Regions from separate parts of the Streptomyces sp. NPDC005262 genome, predicted to be linked through region 1. Evidence: riboswitches for the same ligand, from Rfam matches in the RefSeq annotation. Region 1 holds a riboswitch; the other holds the start of a gene.

Region 1 (3,163 bases):
ATGCACCTGTCCGGATCCGACTGCCCGGTATCGGCGTCCGCTTCACCGGGAAGAGGACGCGGGGGAGAAGCTGATCGGATCGGACGGTGAGGGCAGGCCGAGCCCGTACGGACTCTCGACGACGTACGTACAACTCGAGTACGTGTAGCCGGGCCTGATGCGCGACCCCGACGAGTAGCTGTCCACGTCCACGCTCGCGCCCGTGCCGTGCTTGTAGAGGAAGTGGTACTCGCCCGCCGGAAGCTGCAACCGCGCCTTCGGATAGTTCCTGCCGCCGGCCTTGCTGCCGCCGGCCTTGCAGGCGAACATCGACCCGGACACCTCCGTCCCGTACCGCTTGCAACTGCCGCACGCCTTGAGCGTGACGCGGCCGGTGACCGGGCCGGTGTAGAGGATCTCGACACCGCTCGGGGCGTCGTTGCTGATGACGAGTTCCATCCGGGAGCCGCCCGGACGCCCGGTCGGCGGCAGCCGCCTGCCCGCCGCCGGCCGGTCGTCGGCGATCTCCGCGGCGATGGCGATGTCCCGGGCCCGAGCCCTGCGCCCGTCCTTCCGGTAAGTGGTGGCGAACTCCGTCAGGGTCTTCCGCGCCTCGGTGAACTGCTTCTTCCTGAACTGGTCCACCCCGCAGGCGTACGCGCCGTTCTCGATCCCCCGGTCGGCCTCACCGGCCCGGACGGAGACCGACTTCTCCGGCATCGACGCCACGCTCGCCCGGATCCCGCGCAGCGTCTCGGTGGCCGAGCAGGGACTGCTCCCGCTCACCGCCCGGGCCTGCTCCGAGATCTTCCTGGAGACGGCCGGCCCCACCTTCCCGGCCTGCACCGAACCGGGGAACGTACGCAGCAGCTCGGCCAGCTCGCCACCCGGCGACCCCACCACCGGGTCACCCAGCCTCGACACCCCGCACGCGTACAGCGAGGTGGCCAGCGGGCCGTCGGGCCAGCCGGCGAGGTCGCCCAGCAGCTTCGGGTCGATCGACTCGGGCACGGTCCGCAGATAGGTCAGCGGCGCGACGGCCTCGCAGTGCCTGCCCTGCCGGTACGGAGCGGCGACCGCCGCGTAGTACGCCTTCAGCCGCTCCGGTACGAGCCTCCCCGCCCTCGACCCCGCGTGTTCCTCACCGAGATCGCGATAGACGGCAAGGGCGGAACGGTAGTCGGCCCGGGCGGCATCGAAGGTCCGTCCCGAGGCGGCCCGCACGGTCCGGTCGCTCTCGTCCAGCCGGTCGAGCAGCCTCTGCTCGACGGCCTCGTCCTGTGAGGAGCCGTAGAACACCACGCCGCCCGCCGGCGCCGCCAGCAGCACCAGCCCGGCCCCGGCCGCCACCACCGGCCGCCACGACCCGCCGACAGCGGTACGACCAGCACGAGCACATACCCGACGACCGGACCCGTGGCCACGCCGTCGGGGTCGGCGGGCAGCGCCACGAGCAGCAGCACACCCGTCGCCACCCAGCACAGGACGGCTCTGAACCACCGCCCCGTCAGGGCATAGCCGAGCCCGAGACCGGTGAGATTGAGCAACCCGGCGGCCACGGCACGCAGCGCGGCGCCCGGTGGCGGCGGCCCCACGGTGGGCGGACGGGAAGGCGGTGGCGGTACGGGAGGAACCGAGCCCGGTCGGAAAGCCTGATCGTCCCAACTCATCCCGGCCCCCCAACCGTTGGGCACGGCACCCCTGACCGCACCCGGCTTCACCACCATCCTCGCCGCCACGAACCGTGTCAATCGGGCGTATTCGCCCCGGATCCGCCCGGCATCCGCCCCGGATCCTTCGTCCGTCGGTAGACTCCGAGGTGCCGCGACTGGCGCGCACTCCGGCAGGGGTGCTCCGTGGAATCGACCACGAGGAAGCGGCACACTCCGGGCCTGCCCGGAGGCGTTACCGCCGGAGAGCCGTCCGCCTGGGCATCCGGGTCCACGCCGCAGCAATGCGCCAGACCCGGGAGGACCCTGTGACGACACCCGAGAATCGCCGCCCCGCCCTTACCGCCACCGATCCGGAGCTCGCCGCCCTCGTCGGTGCGGAGGAGCAGCTGCAGGCCGACACCCTGCGCCTGATCCCCAGTGAGAACTACGTCTCCGCAGCGGTTCTGGAGGCCTCCGGCACGGTCCTCCAGAACAAGTACTCCGAGGGCTACCCCGGCAAGCGGTACTACGAGGGCCAGCAGATCATCGACCAGGTGGAGACGGTGGCCGTCGAACGGGCCACGTCCCTCTTCCGCATGGACCACGCCAATGTGCAGCCGTACTCCGGCTCGCCCGCCAACCTCGCCGTGTACCTGGCGTTCCTCGAGCCCGGCGACACCGTCCTCGGCATGTCGCTGCCGATGGGTGGTCACCTCACGCACGGCTGGGGCGTCTCGGCGACCGGGACATGGTTCCGCGGGGTGCAGTACGGCGTCCGGCGCGACACCGGCCGGATCGACCTGGACGAGGTCCGCGACCTGGCCCGCGCCGAGCGACCCAAGGTGATCTTCTGCGGTGGCACCGCGGTGCCCCGGACGATCGACTTCGCCGGCTTCGCCGAGATCGCCCACGAGGTCGGCGCCGTCCTGGTCGCCGACATCGCCCACATCGCAGGCCTGATCGCGGGCGGCGCCCACCCCTCACCCGCCCCGCACGCCGACGTGGTCTCCACCACCACCCACAAGACCCTGCGAGGCCCGCGCGGCGCGATGCTGCTGAGCCGGGCGGAGCACGCCCGTGCCATCGACCGCGCCGTCTTCCCCGGCCTCCAGGGCGGCCCGCACAACCAGACGACGGCGGCGATCGCTGTAGCACTCAAGGAAGCCGCAACCGCCGACTTCAGCGCCTACGCCCACCAGGTGGTCGCCAACGCCCGCGCCCTCGGCGAGGAGCTGGCGTCGCGGGGCTTCGACCTGGTCTCCGGCGGCACGGACAACCACCTTCTGCTGATCGACCTCACCGGCAAGGACGTGCCCGGCAAGATCGCGGCGAAGGCCCTGGACCGGGCGGGGATCGTCGTCAACTACAACACGGTCCCGTACGACCCCCGCAAGCCCTTCGACCCGTCCGGCATCCGCATCGGCACCCCGGCCCTGACCTCACGCGGCATCCCCGCATCCGAGATGGGCACGGTCGCGGAGTGGATCGCCCGGGTGGTGGAGGCGGCACGTACGGACGACGAGGCGACGGTC
Region 2 (3,163 bases), 160 kb from region 1:
GCAGGTGGTCGGGGGTGGCGCCGGTGAACGAGTAGATCGTCTGGCCGGCGTCCCCGACGACGCACAGGTTGTCCCGGTCGCCGAGCCAGAGGTCGAGGAGTCGCTGCTGGAGCGGGCTGACGTCCTGGTACTCATCGACCACGAAGTGCTGGTACTGGCGGCGGACATGGTCGGCGATGTCATGGCGGTCCTGGAGGATCGCCACGGTGAGGAGCAGCACATCCTCGAAGTCGATCACCGAGCGGTCGCGCTTCAGCTGCTCGTACATCGCGTAGATCTGAGAGATCTCGGCCGGGTCGCGCGGGGCGTCCCGCTGGGTCTTGGCGACCACTGCCGGATAGTCGGCGGGCACGGTCTGGGTGACCTTCGCCCACTCGATCTCGCTGGTGACGTCCCGCAGCTCGTTGCGGTCGAGCCGGATGCGGCAGCGGGCGGCGGCTTCGGCGACCAGCTGGACCTTGCGCTCCACCAGCCGCGGCAGATCACCACCGACTGCTTTCGGCCAGAAGTACTGGAGCTGCCGCAGGGCGGCGGAGTGGAACGTGCGCGCCTGCACCCCGGCCGCGCCGAGCTGGCGCAGCCTGCCCCGCATCTCGCCCGCGGCCCGGTTGGTGAACGTGACAGCCAGCACACTCGTCGGCTGGAGTATCCCGGCACGCACCCCGTACGCGATGCGGTGCGTGATCGCACGCGTCTTGCCCGTACCGGCTCCGGCCAGCACACACACCGGGCCGTGCAGGGCCAGGGCGACCTCGCGCTGCTCGGGGTCCAGCCCGTCGAGCACGGCGTCCGCCGACTCGGGGACCCGGGGGAAGAGAGAGGAATGCGTTGCTGATGTCACTCCGCCATGCTGCCAGGTCGGGAGAGGCCGACGCGGAAGTTGTCCACAGGGGAGCGGTATCCGTCGTACTAATGCAGGGGCGGCTACGGGAATGGCTGCCAGGTCACGTACGTTCCACTCCCTGCGGGGGGCACCTTTCCAGCTTTTCCGCGAGACGCGGCAACGCAGCGTGACGAGACGAACGAGACAGAGGAGCGGGAAAACATGCCGGGCACTGTGACGATGTACAGCACCACGTGGTGCGGTTACTGCCGTCGGCTCAAGGGCCAGATGGACCGCGAGGGCATCACGTACAACGAGATCAACATCGAGCAGGACCCGGAGTCCGCGGCCTTCGTCGAGAAGGCCAACGGGGGGAACCAGACCGTTCCGACCGTGCTCTTCTCGGACGGTTCGACGCTGACGAACCCTTCGCTGGCCCAGGTGAAGCAGAAGATCGGCGTCTGATCGCGCGCTTGCGCTCCTCGCGCCGGCGCAAGGTGCCAGGGCGAAGAGCCCGCACGAAGAGCCGGCACCAAGAGCCCGCGTGAACGCCCGCTGCCCTCCGGTCGCCCCGGAGGACGGCGGGCGTTCGCGTACCCGGGAGCCTGGCTACCGGTCACGCCGCCGCGACGCCGAGCTGCCGGGCCGCCGCCGCGACCGTCTGCTCGAGAAGGACCGCGATGGTCATCGGTCCGACACCGCCCGGGACCGGGGTGATCAGCCGCGCCCGCTCGGCGGCTGTCCCGAAGTCGACGTCGCCGACGTTGCCTTCGTTGTAGCCGGCGTCGATCACCACCGCACCCGGCTTGATGTCCGCACCGGCGATGAAGCGCGGCTTGCCGACCGCGGCCAGCAGGACGTCCGCCTCCCGCACGATCGACGAGAGCTCGGCCGTGCGGGAGTGGCAGTACGTCACGGTGGCGTCCCGGCCGAGCAGAAGCATTCCGGCGGGCTTGCCGAGGATGGCGCTGCGCCCCACGACGACCGCCTGTTTTCCCGCGAGGCCGACGTCGTACTCGTCCAGCAGGCGCATGATGCCGCCGGGCGTGCAGGAGACGAATCCGGGCAGGCCGAAACTCATCGAAGCGAACGAGTGCATGGTGACCCCGTCGACGTCCTTGCCCGGATCGATCGCCTCGAACGCGGCGCGTTCGTCGATGTGCGGTCCCACAGGGTGCTGGAGCAGGATGCCGTGGACACCGGGGTCGGCCGACAGCGTGGTGACCGCGTCGACCACATCCTGTGTGGTGGAGGTGGCGGGAAGAGCCACGTGCCGCGACTCGATGCCTGCGCTCTCGCACCGGCGGCGCTTCATCCGCACGTAGGTCACCGAGGCCGGGTCTTCCCCGACCAGTACCGTCGCCAGGCACGGTGCCGTCCCGGTGCGCAGCCGCAGTTCCGCTGCCGTCGCCGAGCTGGCTCCGATGATCCTGCGGGCAAGGGCGGTGCCGTCCATCGGACGGGCTGTCTGAGGTTGGGCCACGTTTCGCTCCCGGGTGTCACGAGGATCGCGAGGATCACGGTGTGTCGCCCAGGCGCACGGCATCGACGGCTGTCGAGAGTTCCGTCGGACCGCTCCCCGGTGGTGCTCCACCTCAGCGCCAGTCACGGCCCGGGGCCAGATTAGTGCGCGATCGTCTCTTCGGGGGAGAAACCGGCGCGGTCCTGAAGGTGCGACCGGGCCACGCCCTCCTCGGTCGCACGCCGAGCAGCGCGCGTCAGCCGACGCTGCCCGGCCTCGGGAGCGGCTTGCCGTACCAGAGTTCGATCAGACGTGCCGCGATCGAGATGCCGAACGGCGGCAGGACCTCGCCCGACTCGAAGGCCGCCGTCAGGTCCTCGCGGGAGAACCAGCGGGCCTCCTCGATCTCCTCGCCGTCCACATTGATCTCCGACGACGTGGCCCGGGCCATGAAGCCGAGCATCAGGCTCGACGGGAACGGCCAGGGCTGGCTGGCGATGTATTCGACCTCGCCGACCGTGATGCCCGCCTCCTCGAGCACCTCGCGGGCCACGGACTGCTCGATCGACTCCCCCGGCTCGACGAAACCCGCGAGCGTCGAGAAGCGGCCTTCCGGCCAGTGCACCTGACGGCCCAGCAGAGCACGGTCCTGGTCGTCCGTGACCAGCATGATCACCGCGGGGTCGGTGCGCGGGTAGTGCTCGGCGCCGCAGGCCGGGCAGCGACGGATGTGGCCGGCCGCCGCGATGACCGTACGTTCGCCGCAGCGGGAGCAGAAGCGGTGCAGCCGCTGCCAGTTCTCCAGCGCCACCGCGTGCACCATCAGCCCCGCGTCGCGGGGGCCGAGCAGCAGTCCGGCCTCGCGCAGGCCGGCCGGG

Evidence for each region. A riboswitch is a leader RNA that binds a small molecule or an ion and turns the genes downstream of it on or off. The one in region 1 is predicted to bind ZMP and ZTP.
Region 2: linked by a shared signal. The riboswitch ahead of ACFYP5_RS01560 (bifunctional 5,10-methylenetetrahydrofolate dehydrogenase/5,10-methenyltetrahydrofolate cyclohydrolase) and the one ahead of glyA (serine hydroxymethyltransferase) in region 1 are both predicted to bind ZMP and ZTP.

What each region holds. Positions count from the first base shown of each region.
Region 1 is NZ_JBIAKK010000001.1:197,574-200,736, reverse strand. Features, by position in the region: gene ACFYP5_RS00835 (hypothetical protein) at 43-1,329, opposite strand; ZMP/ZTP riboswitch at 1,794-1,919, shown strand; gene glyA (serine hydroxymethyltransferase) at 1,934-3,163, shown strand, end outside.
Region 2 is NZ_JBIAKK010000001.1:361,021-364,183, forward strand. Features, by position in the region: gene ACFYP5_RS01550 (ATP-dependent DNA helicase UvrD2) at 1-841, opposite strand, end outside; gene ACFYP5_RS01555 (mycoredoxin) at 1,046-1,288, shown strand; gene ACFYP5_RS01560 (bifunctional 5,10-methylenetetrahydrofolate dehydrogenase/5,10-methenyltetrahydrofolate cyclohydrolase) at 1,440-2,306, opposite strand; ZMP/ZTP riboswitch at 2,346-2,442, opposite strand; gene nudC (NAD(+) diphosphatase) at 2,542-3,163, opposite strand, start outside.